DNA from 3 places in the Streptomyces sp. E11-3 genome. Region 1 is predicted to be linked to each of the others. Evidence: riboswitches for the same ligand, from Rfam matches in the RefSeq annotation. Region 1 holds a riboswitch; each other region holds the start of a gene.
What was found. Region 1 has a riboswitch for thiamine pyrophosphate ahead of thiO (glycine oxidase ThiO). Riboswitches for the same ligand answer to the same signal wherever they lie in the genome.
Positions count from the first base shown of each region.

Region 1 (3,267 bases):
CAGAAGTACGGCACGGGGTCGTAGACCTCGGGGGTCTCGCCGATGATGTTCGCCGCCACCGCGCGCGGGCCCTGCAACGCGTTGTCCCAGTGGTGCACGAGGAGCCGCTGACCGAACCGCGCCGAGGGGAACGAGGCGCAGTCGCCGACCGCGTACACATCGGGCGCCGAGGTGCGCAGGCGGTCGTCCGCGACGATCGCGCCGTCCGGCCCGACGGCGATCCCGGAGCCGCTGACCCAGTCGGTGGCGGGCCGGGCGCCGATGCCGACGACCACGGCGCCCGCGGCCAACCGGGTCCCGTCGTCCAGGACGACGGCACCGGGCTCGACCCGCGCCACGCGCGCGTGGGTACGCAGGGTGGCTCCGGACTCCGCGTACCAGTGGGCCATGGGGGCCGCGACCTCGGCGGGCAGCACCCCCGCGAGCGGCCGCTCGGCGGCCTCGACGACCGTGACCGCGCACCCCGCATCGCGGGCCGCCGTGGCGAACTCCGCGCCGATCCAGCCGGCGCCGACGACCACGATGTCGTGCTTCTCGGCGAGTACCGGGCGCAGCCGCTCCGCGTCGTCCAGGGTGCGCAGCAGATGGACCCCGGGCACCCCCTGCGCACCGGGCAGCCGCAGCGGCTCGGCCCCGGTGGCGATCACCAGGACGTCGTAGCCGACGGGCCCGTCGGCGGTGTCCAACTGGTGGGCGTCGGGGCGCACCCCGGTCACCTCGCGGCCCAGCCGCAGCTCCACCTCCAGCTGCTCGAAGTCCACGTCGAAGGCGGACCCCTCCGCCTCGCCGAGCAGCACGGCCTTGGACAGGGGCGGCCTGTCGTACGGCTGGTGCGGTTCGGCGCCGATCAGCGTGACCACCCCGGTGAAACCCTGCTCGCGTAGAGCCACGGCGGTCTGCACACCGGCCATCCCCGCGCCGACGATCACGACACGCTGCTCCTGCTGCCTCTGCTCGTTCACCCGATCACCATAAACAACTGACGGATCATCAGGAAGCGGAAGGGTCAGCGGCTCGGGAGGCGCCCGCCCCCGGCTCCCTTATCCCGTCGGAGCCGAAGGGCTAGGCTGGCCGCTGTAGACCACTCGCGGGAGCCCGGACGCACCGGGCTGAGAGGGAGGCTCAGGCGCCTCCGACCGTACGAACCTGATCCGGGTCATGCCGGCGAAGGGAGGGGCTGGACGCCCATGCACGCACGCACCACATCAGACGTCCTCGTCCTCGGGGGCGGCATCATCGGCCTGGTCACGGCCTGGCGGGCGGCCCAGCGGGGCCTGGACACCGCCGTCGTCGACCCGGAGCCGGGCGGCGGGGCCGCCCAGGTCGCGGCCGGGATGCTCGCCGCCGTCACCGAACTGCACTACGGCGAGCAGACGCTGCTCGGCCTCAACCTGGCCTCCGCGCGCCGCTATCCGGACTTCGCCGCCGAACTCGAAGAGGCCAGCGGCCAGGACCTCGGCTACCGCGCGTGCGGCACGCTGGCGGTCGCGCTGGACGCCGACGACCGTGCCCATCTGCGGGAGCTGCACGCCCTGCAGCAGCGTTCGGGCCTGGAGTCCGATTGGCTGTCGGGGCGCGAGTGCCGCCGTCTGGAGCCGATGCTCGCGCCGGGGGTACGCGGTGGTCTGCGGGTCGAGGGCGACCACCAGGTCGATCCGCGCCGGCTGGCCGACGCCCTGGTCACGGCGTGTGAACGGGCCGGGGTGCGATTCCACCGCGACTGGGCCGACCGGCTCACCGTCGCGGGCGACCGGGCCCGCGGGGCCGTCCTGGCGGACGGCACGGAGCTCGCCGCCGACCAGGTGGTCCTGGCCGCGGGGAGCCTCAGCGGCAAGCTCGCCGGGGTGCCCGCGGCCGTGCTGCCCCCGGTGCGTCCGGTCAAGGGCCAGGTCCTGCGGCTGACCGTGCCGTCGTCGTACGCCCCCTTCCTGAGCCGTACGGTCCGCGCCGTGGTCCGCGGCAGCCATGTCTACCTGGTGCCGCGCGAGAACGGTGAGCTGGTCATCGGCGCCACCAGCGAGGAACTGGGCTGGGACACCACGGTCACCGCGGGCGGTGTGTACGAGCTGCTGCGCGACGCGCACGAGCTGGTCCCCGGCCTCACCGAGCTCCCCCTCACCGAGACCCGCGCGGGTCTGCGCCCCGGATCCCCGGACAACGCGCCGCTCCTGGGGCCAACGGCGCTCCCCGGCCTGCAGCTGGCCACCGGACACCACCGCAACGGTGTCCTGCTGACCCCGATCACCGGTGAGGTCATGGCCCATGCCCTGACGACCGGTGAACTCCCCGAAGAGGCGCGCCCCTTCACGCCCCGGCGCTTCGGCATCCTTCAGGAGCAGCCCGCATGACCACGCACACCGACAACCCCGACAACGCCGACAACACCGGGCACGCCGGGCACGCCGGGCACGCCGGGGCGACCGTGCCCGTCTCCGTGAACGGCGCGCGCCGTGAGATCCCCGCGGGCAGCATGCTGGACACCCTGGTCGCGACGCTGACCACCGCCCCGTCCGGGGTGGCCGCGGCCGTCAACGAGACCGTCGTACCGCGCGGCGCGTGGCAGCGCACCGCACTGCGTGCGGGGGACCGCGTGGAAGTCCTCACCGCCGTCCAAGGAGGCTGATCCCCATGGCTGACGATCCCCTGGTCATCGGCGGTTCGAAGTTCTCGTCCCGGCTCATCATGGGCACCGGTGGCGCGCCCAGCCTTGAGGTGCTTGAGCGGTCCCTGATCGCGTCCGGCACCGAGCTCACCACGGTCGCGATGCGCCGCCTGGACCCGGAGGTGCAGGGCTCGGTGCTGTCCGTGCTGACACGGCTCGGCATCCAGGTGCTGCCGAACACGGCGGGCTGCTTCACCGCGGGCGAGGCCGTGCTGACCGCTCGGCTGGCCCGCGAGGCGCTCGGCACCGACCTGGTGAAGCTGGAGGTCATCGCCGACGAGCGCACTCTGCTGCCCGACCCCCTGGAGACGCTGGAGGCCGCGGAGACCCTGGTCGACGACGGCTTCACGGTCCTGCCGTACACCAACGACGACCCGGTGCTCGCGCGCAGACTCGAAGAGGCGGGCTGCGCCGCGATCATGCCCCTGGGGTCGCCGATCGGCTCGGGCCTCGGCATCCGCAACCCGCACAACTTCCAGCTGATCGTGGAGCACGCGCGCGTGCCGGTGATCCTGGACGCGGGGGCGGGCACGGCATCCGACGCCGCCCTGGCGATGGAGCTGGGGTGCTCCGCGGTGATGCTGGCCTCCGCGGTGACGCGGGCG
Region 1 is NZ_JAZGRL010000002.1:1,444,901-1,448,167, forward strand. It holds gene U9R90_RS25615 (NAD(P)/FAD-dependent oxidoreductase) at 1-911, opposite strand, end outside; TPP riboswitch at 1,078-1,190, shown strand; gene thiO (glycine oxidase ThiO) at 1,188-2,348, shown strand; gene thiS (sulfur carrier protein ThiS) at 2,471-2,623, shown strand; gene U9R90_RS25630 (thiazole synthase) at 2,629-3,267, shown strand, end outside.

Region 2 (3,267 bases), on a different contig from region 1:
CGACAAGCTGGTTCCGCTGGGCCAGGAGCGGGCGCTCGCCGACTTCGAACGCCACCTCGACGACGCACTCGACCGCATCCTGGCGCAGGAGCGGAACGCGGGCTGAGCTGGAACGCGGGCTGAGCCGGAGCGTGAGCTGAGCCGGAACGCGAGCTGCGCCGCGCCGCCTCGATCTCGCGGAACGATTCAGCACCTACGCCGGACGATTCAGCGCTTACGACGCCGACCCCGCCCGCCACGCGGCTGAGCCCGCCCCGCGGCGGCGGGCGCCGGACCACCGGCCTTGTCGGCCGAGACCACCAGCGCCGCGAGCGCGGTCGTCACCGGCACCGAGGCGACCAGGCCGATCGAACCCACCAGCGTGCGCACGATCTCCTCGGCGATCAGCTCGCTGCCCGCGACCGTGCCCACACTGCTCTGTGCGATCGAGAACAGCAGGAGCAGCGGCAGCGCCGCGCCCGCGTAAGCGAGGACCAGCGTGTTCACCACCGAGGCGATGTGGTCGCGGCCGATCCTGAGGCCCGCGCGGTACAGCTTCCGCGCCCCCATCGTCGGATCGGCGGCGTGCAGCTCCCAGACCGCCGATGTCTGGGTGACCGTCACATCGTCGAGCACACCGAGCGAGCCGATGATGACGCCGGCCAGCAGCAGGCCGCTCATGTCGATGTCCGGGTAGAGCCCGTGGATCAGCCCGGTGTTGTCGTCGGTGTTGCCAGAGAGCTCCGCCCAGTCGATGAACACCGAGCCGAGCAGTCCGATCAACACCAGCGAGATCAGTGTGCCGAGCACCGCCACCGACGTACGGGCCGTCAGACCGTGGCACAGATAGAGCGCGGCCAGCATGATCGCGCTCGACCCGATCACCGCCACCATCAGCGGATTCGACCCCTGGAGGATCGCGGGCAGGATGAACAGCGTCAGCACCGCGAAGCTGATGGCCAGCGAGACCAGAGCCATCAGGCCGCGCATACGCCCCACCAGGACCACCACCACTGCGAAGATCGCGGCAAGCAGCACCATCGGGACCTGCCGGTCCACATCGGTCACCGAGTACTGCAGTTCCCTGGGCGCGTCGGGGGCGTACGCCACCACCACCCCCTGGCCCTCCTTCAGCTTCCGCGTCTGGTCAGGCTGGACGATCTCGACGAAGGTGCGGCCCTTGTCCTTGCCGGTGGTCACCTCGACCGTCGCCCGGTCGCAGTCGCCGGTCGCCTGCTGCTGCGCGGACGACCCCTCCGGGGTCGAGGTATCACCTGTCGGCGGCACCTGCGAGGCGTTCACGTCCTTGCAGTCGACCTGCTCGACCTTCACCACCTTGGCCTGCTGGGTCTGGCGGTCGAAACCGACCCCGGTGCGTTCGTGCGCGGGTGCGCCGCCCGGCCAGAACACTGCCAGACCGACGACGACCGCCGCGGCGAAGGGGATCAGTACAGCGGCGATCACCTTGCGCAGATGCTGGGAAACGGGGGCGGCCGGGCCATGGCTGTGGGAGTGCCCGTGGCCGTGGTCGGGAGCGTGCCCGGGGACACGTCCGGGACCGTGCTGGTGCGGCGGTTCGGAGGGCTCGGGAGGCGGCTGCTGCGAGGAGGTCACCGACCGATCATCGCAAGAACGGCAGGGGCCCTCTGTTCAGCGTGGCCGACGGGGCGCTAGCGTGGGGGCACCTTTGCAATCGCGGGAGCTCGGAGCACCGGGCTGAGAGGGCGCTGACCTCCGTATGGGACATACGGAACTCGCTGCGTCGACCGCCGAACCTGTTACCGGGTAATGCCGGCGTAGGGAGTAGGTCTCATGACCACATCGGACATTCGCACGCCTGCCTCCAACTCGAACGAGAACGCGGACGCCACCGTGAACACGGACGCGACTGTGAACTCGAACGACACGGAGGCCGGGACGTCCATCGGCTGGCACAAGGCATACGTCACGGGCTCCCGCCCTGACCTGCAGGTCCCGGTCCGCCAAGTGCACCTCACCAACGGCAAGGCCGTGACCCTGTACGACACGTCAGGGCCGTACACCGATCCGAACGCGGATACCGACGTCCGCCGCGGTCTGCCCCCGCTGCGGGAGAACTGGATCATCGCCAGGGGCGACACCGAGGAGTACGCGGGCCGCCCCGCCCGCCCCGAGGACGACGGCCTCAAGCACACCTCGCCGCGCGGCGGCCTGAAGAACCTGGACGCGGTCTTCCCCGGCCGCCCCCGCCAGCCGCGCCGCGGCCGGGACGGCCAGGCCGTGACCCAGCTCGCGTACGCCCGCCGCGGTGAGATCACTCCCGAGATGGAGTTCATCGGCATCCGCGAGAACATCGACCCGGAGATCGTCCGCGAGGAGGTCGCCCAGGGCCGGGCGGTCATCCCGGCGAACGTCAACCACCCGGAGATCGAGCCGATGATCATCGGCAAGCGGTTCCTGGTGAAGGTCAACGCCAACATCGGCAACTCCGCGGTCACCTCCTCCATCGAGGAGGAGGTGGACAAGATGACCTGGGCCACCAAGTGGGGCGCCGACACGGTCATGGACCTCTCCACCGGCCGCAACATCCACACCACCCGCGAGTGGGTGCTGCGCAACTCCCCCGTCCCGATCGGCACCGTGCCGCTCTACCAGGCGCTGGAGAAGGTGGACGGCCGCGCCGAGGACCTGACCTGGGAGATCTACAAGGACACGGTCATCGAGCAGGCCGAGCAGGGCGTCGACTACATGACCGTGCACGCGGGTGTGCGGCTGCCGTACGTCCCGCTCACCGCCAACCGCAAGACCGGCATCGTCTCGCGCGGCGGCTCGATCATGGCGGCCTGGTGCCTGGCGCACCACAAGGAGAGCTTCCTCTACGAGCACTTCGAGGAGCTCTGCGAGATCCTCGCCGCGTACGACGTGACGTACTCGCTCGGCGACGGCCTGCGGCCCGGCTGCATCGCGGACGCCAACGACGAGGCGCAGTTCGCCGAGCTGCGCACGCTGGGCGAGCTCAACACGATCGCCAAGCGGCACAACGTACAGACCATGATCGAGGGCCCGGGCCATGTCCCGATGCACAAGATCAAGGAGAACATCGACCTCCAGCAGGAGATCTGCGAGGAGGCGCCGTTCTACACGCTCGGCCCGCTGACCACCGACATCGCGCCCGCCTACGACCACATCACCTCGGGCATCGGCGCCGCGATGATCGGCTGGTGGGGCACCGCGATGCTCTGCTACGTCACGCCCAAGGAGCACCTGGGCCTGCCCAACCGCGACGACGTGAAGACCGGCGTCATCACC
Region 2 is NZ_JAZGRL010000001.1:3,838,090-3,841,356, forward strand. It holds gene U9R90_RS17675 (SsgA family sporulation/cell division regulator) at 1-106, shown strand, start outside; gene U9R90_RS17680 (YibE/F family protein) at 208-1,593, opposite strand; TPP riboswitch at 1,665-1,799, shown strand; gene thiC (phosphomethylpyrimidine synthase ThiC) at 1,792-3,267, shown strand, end outside.
Region 2: it holds a riboswitch for thiamine pyrophosphate, as region 1 does, so the genes downstream of both, thiC (phosphomethylpyrimidine synthase ThiC) here and thiO (glycine oxidase ThiO) in region 1, are expected to answer to the same signal.

Region 3 (3,267 bases), on a different contig from region 1:
GCCGACCACGACGGTGGGCAGCACGAAGGGGACGGTGACGACCGCCCGCAGCACCTGCTTGCCGGGGAAGTCGAAGCGCGCGAAGACATACGCGCCCGGCAGGGCGATCAGCAGGGTGAGCGCGGTCGAGGCGAGCGCCTGCCAGGTGGTGAACCACAGGACCTGGAGGATGTCGGGGTCCCCCAGCACATCGGCGAACCGGCCGAGGTGCCAGACCCCGTCGGCCTTGAGGCCGCGCGAGACGATCGCCGTGACCGGGTAGGCGAAGAAGACCGCGAAGAACGCGACGGGCAGGGCCATCAGGCCGAGCCGCGCCGCGCACCCCCGCCGGGTGCTCTTCGTACGGTCGCCCGCCGAAGGCCCTGTCCGGCGCTCGTCTCCTTCTCCTTCTCCTTCTACTTCAGGACCAGCGACTGCCACGACTTGGTCCAGGCCTCACGGTTGTCGGCGATCTTCTTGGGGTCCATGGTCTGCGGGTCGTCGGCCTTCGCGCCGAACTCGGTGAACACCTCGGGCAGCTCGGCGTCCTTGACGACCGGGTTCACGAACATGTTCAGCGGCATGTCCTCCTGGAACTTCTTGGAGATCAGGAAGTCCAGCAGGGCCTTGCCGCCCGCCTCGTTCTTCGCGCCGTCCAGCAGCCCCGCGAACTCGGTCTGCTGGAAGCAGGTGCCGGTCGCGACCCCGGTCGGCGCCTCCTTCGGCTGCGGCTCGGCGAAGTACACCTCGGCCGGCGGGCTGGAGGCGTACGAGACGACCAGCGGCCGGTCGCCGTTGGCCTTCTTGCCGCCCGCGGAGCCGGAGAACTCCTCGTTGTACGCCTGGTCCCAGCCGTCGACGACCTTGACGCCGTTGTCCTTCAGCTTCTTCCAGTAGTCCTGCCAGCCTCCCCCACTCTCGGCTTCGCTCGAGCGGGAGGTGCCCCCTTCGCCGTACTGGGCGGCGGTGCCGAGCAGGAAGCCGAGGCCGGGCGACGAGGTCGCGGCGTTCTCGGTGACCAGCAGGTTCTTGTACTCCGGCTTAACCAGGTCGTCGAAGGAGCTCGGCGGCGCCAGCTTCTTGTCGGCGAAGTACTTCTTGTCGTAGTTGACGCAGATCTCGCCGGTGTCGATGGGCGTGACCCGGTGCTTGTCCCGGTCGAGCTGGAGCTCATCGGGGACGCGGTCCAGGCCCTTGGCCTCGTACGGCGTGAAGAGGTCGTTGTCGAGCGCGAGGGACAGCAGGGTGTTGTCGACGCCGAAGAAGACGTCGCCCTGCGGGTTGCCCTTGACCAGGACGGCCTTCTTGACGGCCTCGCCCGCGTCGCCGCCCTTGAGGACCTTGACCTTGTAGCCGGACTCCTTCTCGAACTCCTTGAGTACGTCCTTGGACGCGGCGAAGGAGCTGTGGCTGACCAGGGTCACGGTCTTGGAGCCGCTCTGGGACGAGCCGGAGTCGCCGTCCTCGCTCCCACACGCGGAGAGAGTGACCAGGCCGAGGCTGGTGACCACGGCGAGCGCCGCGGCCTTCTTGATGGTGCTCACTGGATTCCTCCTGGGTGACCAGGAAGAGACGCGGCCCTGCCCGAAGCCTTGGCTGGCTTTCGGGCAGGGCGCAACAGCATGAGGTGATGACCGAACTTCCTACCCCGAATGACCGGGGCAAGGTTCAGAGGGTCTGCGGCCTGGACGGTGCCGCACTCTCAGCGCTGTGGCGCTCCCCTGTCGGAATATGAAGATGTACGGAGCCAGACTACCGTTCGGCCGCGGCGAGCTGCCCGCACGCTCCATCGATCTCCTGGCCGCGGGTGTCGCGGATGGTGACCGGCACGCCGTGGGCGGCGATCGCCTCGACGAAGGCCTTCTCGTCCTCCGGCCTGGAGGCCGTCCACTTCGACCCCGGTGTCGGGTTCAGCGGGATCAGGTTCACATGCACCCGCTTGCCCTTGAGCAGGCGGCCGAGCCGGTCACCACGCCAGGCCTGGTCGTTGATGTCGCGGATCAGCGCGTACTCGATGGAGATCCGGCGCCCGGACTTGTCGGCGTACTCCCAGGCCGCGTCGAGTACCTCCCGCACCTGCCAGCGCGTGTTGACCGGGACGAGGGTGTCCCGCAGCTCATCGTCGGGTGCGTGCAGCGAGACCGCGAGGCGGCACTTGAGGCCCTCGTCGGCGAGCCGCAGCATCGCGGGGACCAGACCGACCGTGGACACGGTGATGCCGCGCTGGGTGATGCCCAGGCCGTCCGGCTCGGGGTCGGTCAGTCGGCGGATGGCGCCGACGACGCGGTTGTAGTTGGCGAGCGGCTCGCCCATGCCCATGAAGACGATGTTCGACAGCCGGGCGGGCCCGCCGGGGACCTCGCCGTCCCTGAGCGCGCGCATGCCGTCCACGATCTGGTGCACGATCTCGGCGGTGGACAGGTTGCGGTCGAGACCCGCCTGCCCGGTCGCGCAGAACGGGCAGTTCATCCCGCAGCCGGCCTGCGAGGAGATGCACATGGTGACCCGGTCCGGGTACCGCATCAGCACGGACTCGACGAGCGTGCCGTCGTGCAGCTTCCACAGGGTCTTGCGGGTGGTGTCGTTGTCACAGCTGATGTGCCGCACCACCGACATCAGGTCGGGCAGCAGCGCTTCCCGAAGCCGCTCCCGCGACGCCGCGGGGATGTCGGTCCACTCGGCCGGGTCGTGCGCGTACCGCGCGAAGTAGTGCTGCGAGAGCTGCTTGGCGCGAAAGGGCTTCTCGCCGACGGCAGCGACAGCCTCCTTACGCTCGGCGGGCGTGAGGTCGGCGATATGCCGCGGGGGCTTCTTGGCTCCGCGGGGCGCGACGAAAGTGAGTTCTCCGGGCTTGGGCATGGTTCATCCAGTGTCGCAGATGTACGAAGTGGGGCCCGCCGTCCTGTGGACAACGGGCCCCGCTTCGTATAACCACAGGTCAAGAACTACAGGAACGCACCGCAGGTCAAGAACCTACGAAGATCACCATCAGCAGCCACACCACCGGAGCCGTCGGCAGCAGCGAGTCCAGGCGGTCCATGATGCCGCCGTGGCCCGGCAGCAGGGTCCCCATGTCCTTGATGCCGAGGTCCCGCTTGATCATCGACTCCCCGAGGTCACCGAGCGTCGCACTGGCCGCGACCGCGAGCCCGAGCAGCAGCCCCTGCCACCAGGTGCCGTCGTCGATCATGAACTGCATGCACAGCGCACCGGCCGCCATCGCGAAGGAGACCGCGCCGAGCAGCCCCTCACGGGTCTTGCCGGGGCTGATGCGCGGAGCCAGCTTGT
Region 3 is NZ_JAZGRL010000001.1:2,009,819-2,013,085, forward strand. It holds gene U9R90_RS08955 (ABC transporter permease) at 1-300, opposite strand, end outside; gene U9R90_RS08960 (thiamine ABC transporter substrate binding subunit) at 396-1,523, opposite strand; TPP riboswitch at 1,602-1,712, opposite strand; gene rlmN (23S rRNA (adenine(2503)-C(2))-methyltransferase RlmN) at 1,732-2,838, opposite strand; gene U9R90_RS08970 (phosphatidate cytidylyltransferase) at 2,945-3,267, opposite strand, start outside.
Region 3: it holds a riboswitch for thiamine pyrophosphate, as region 1 does, so the genes downstream of both, U9R90_RS08960 (thiamine ABC transporter substrate binding subunit) here and thiO (glycine oxidase ThiO) in region 1, are expected to answer to the same signal.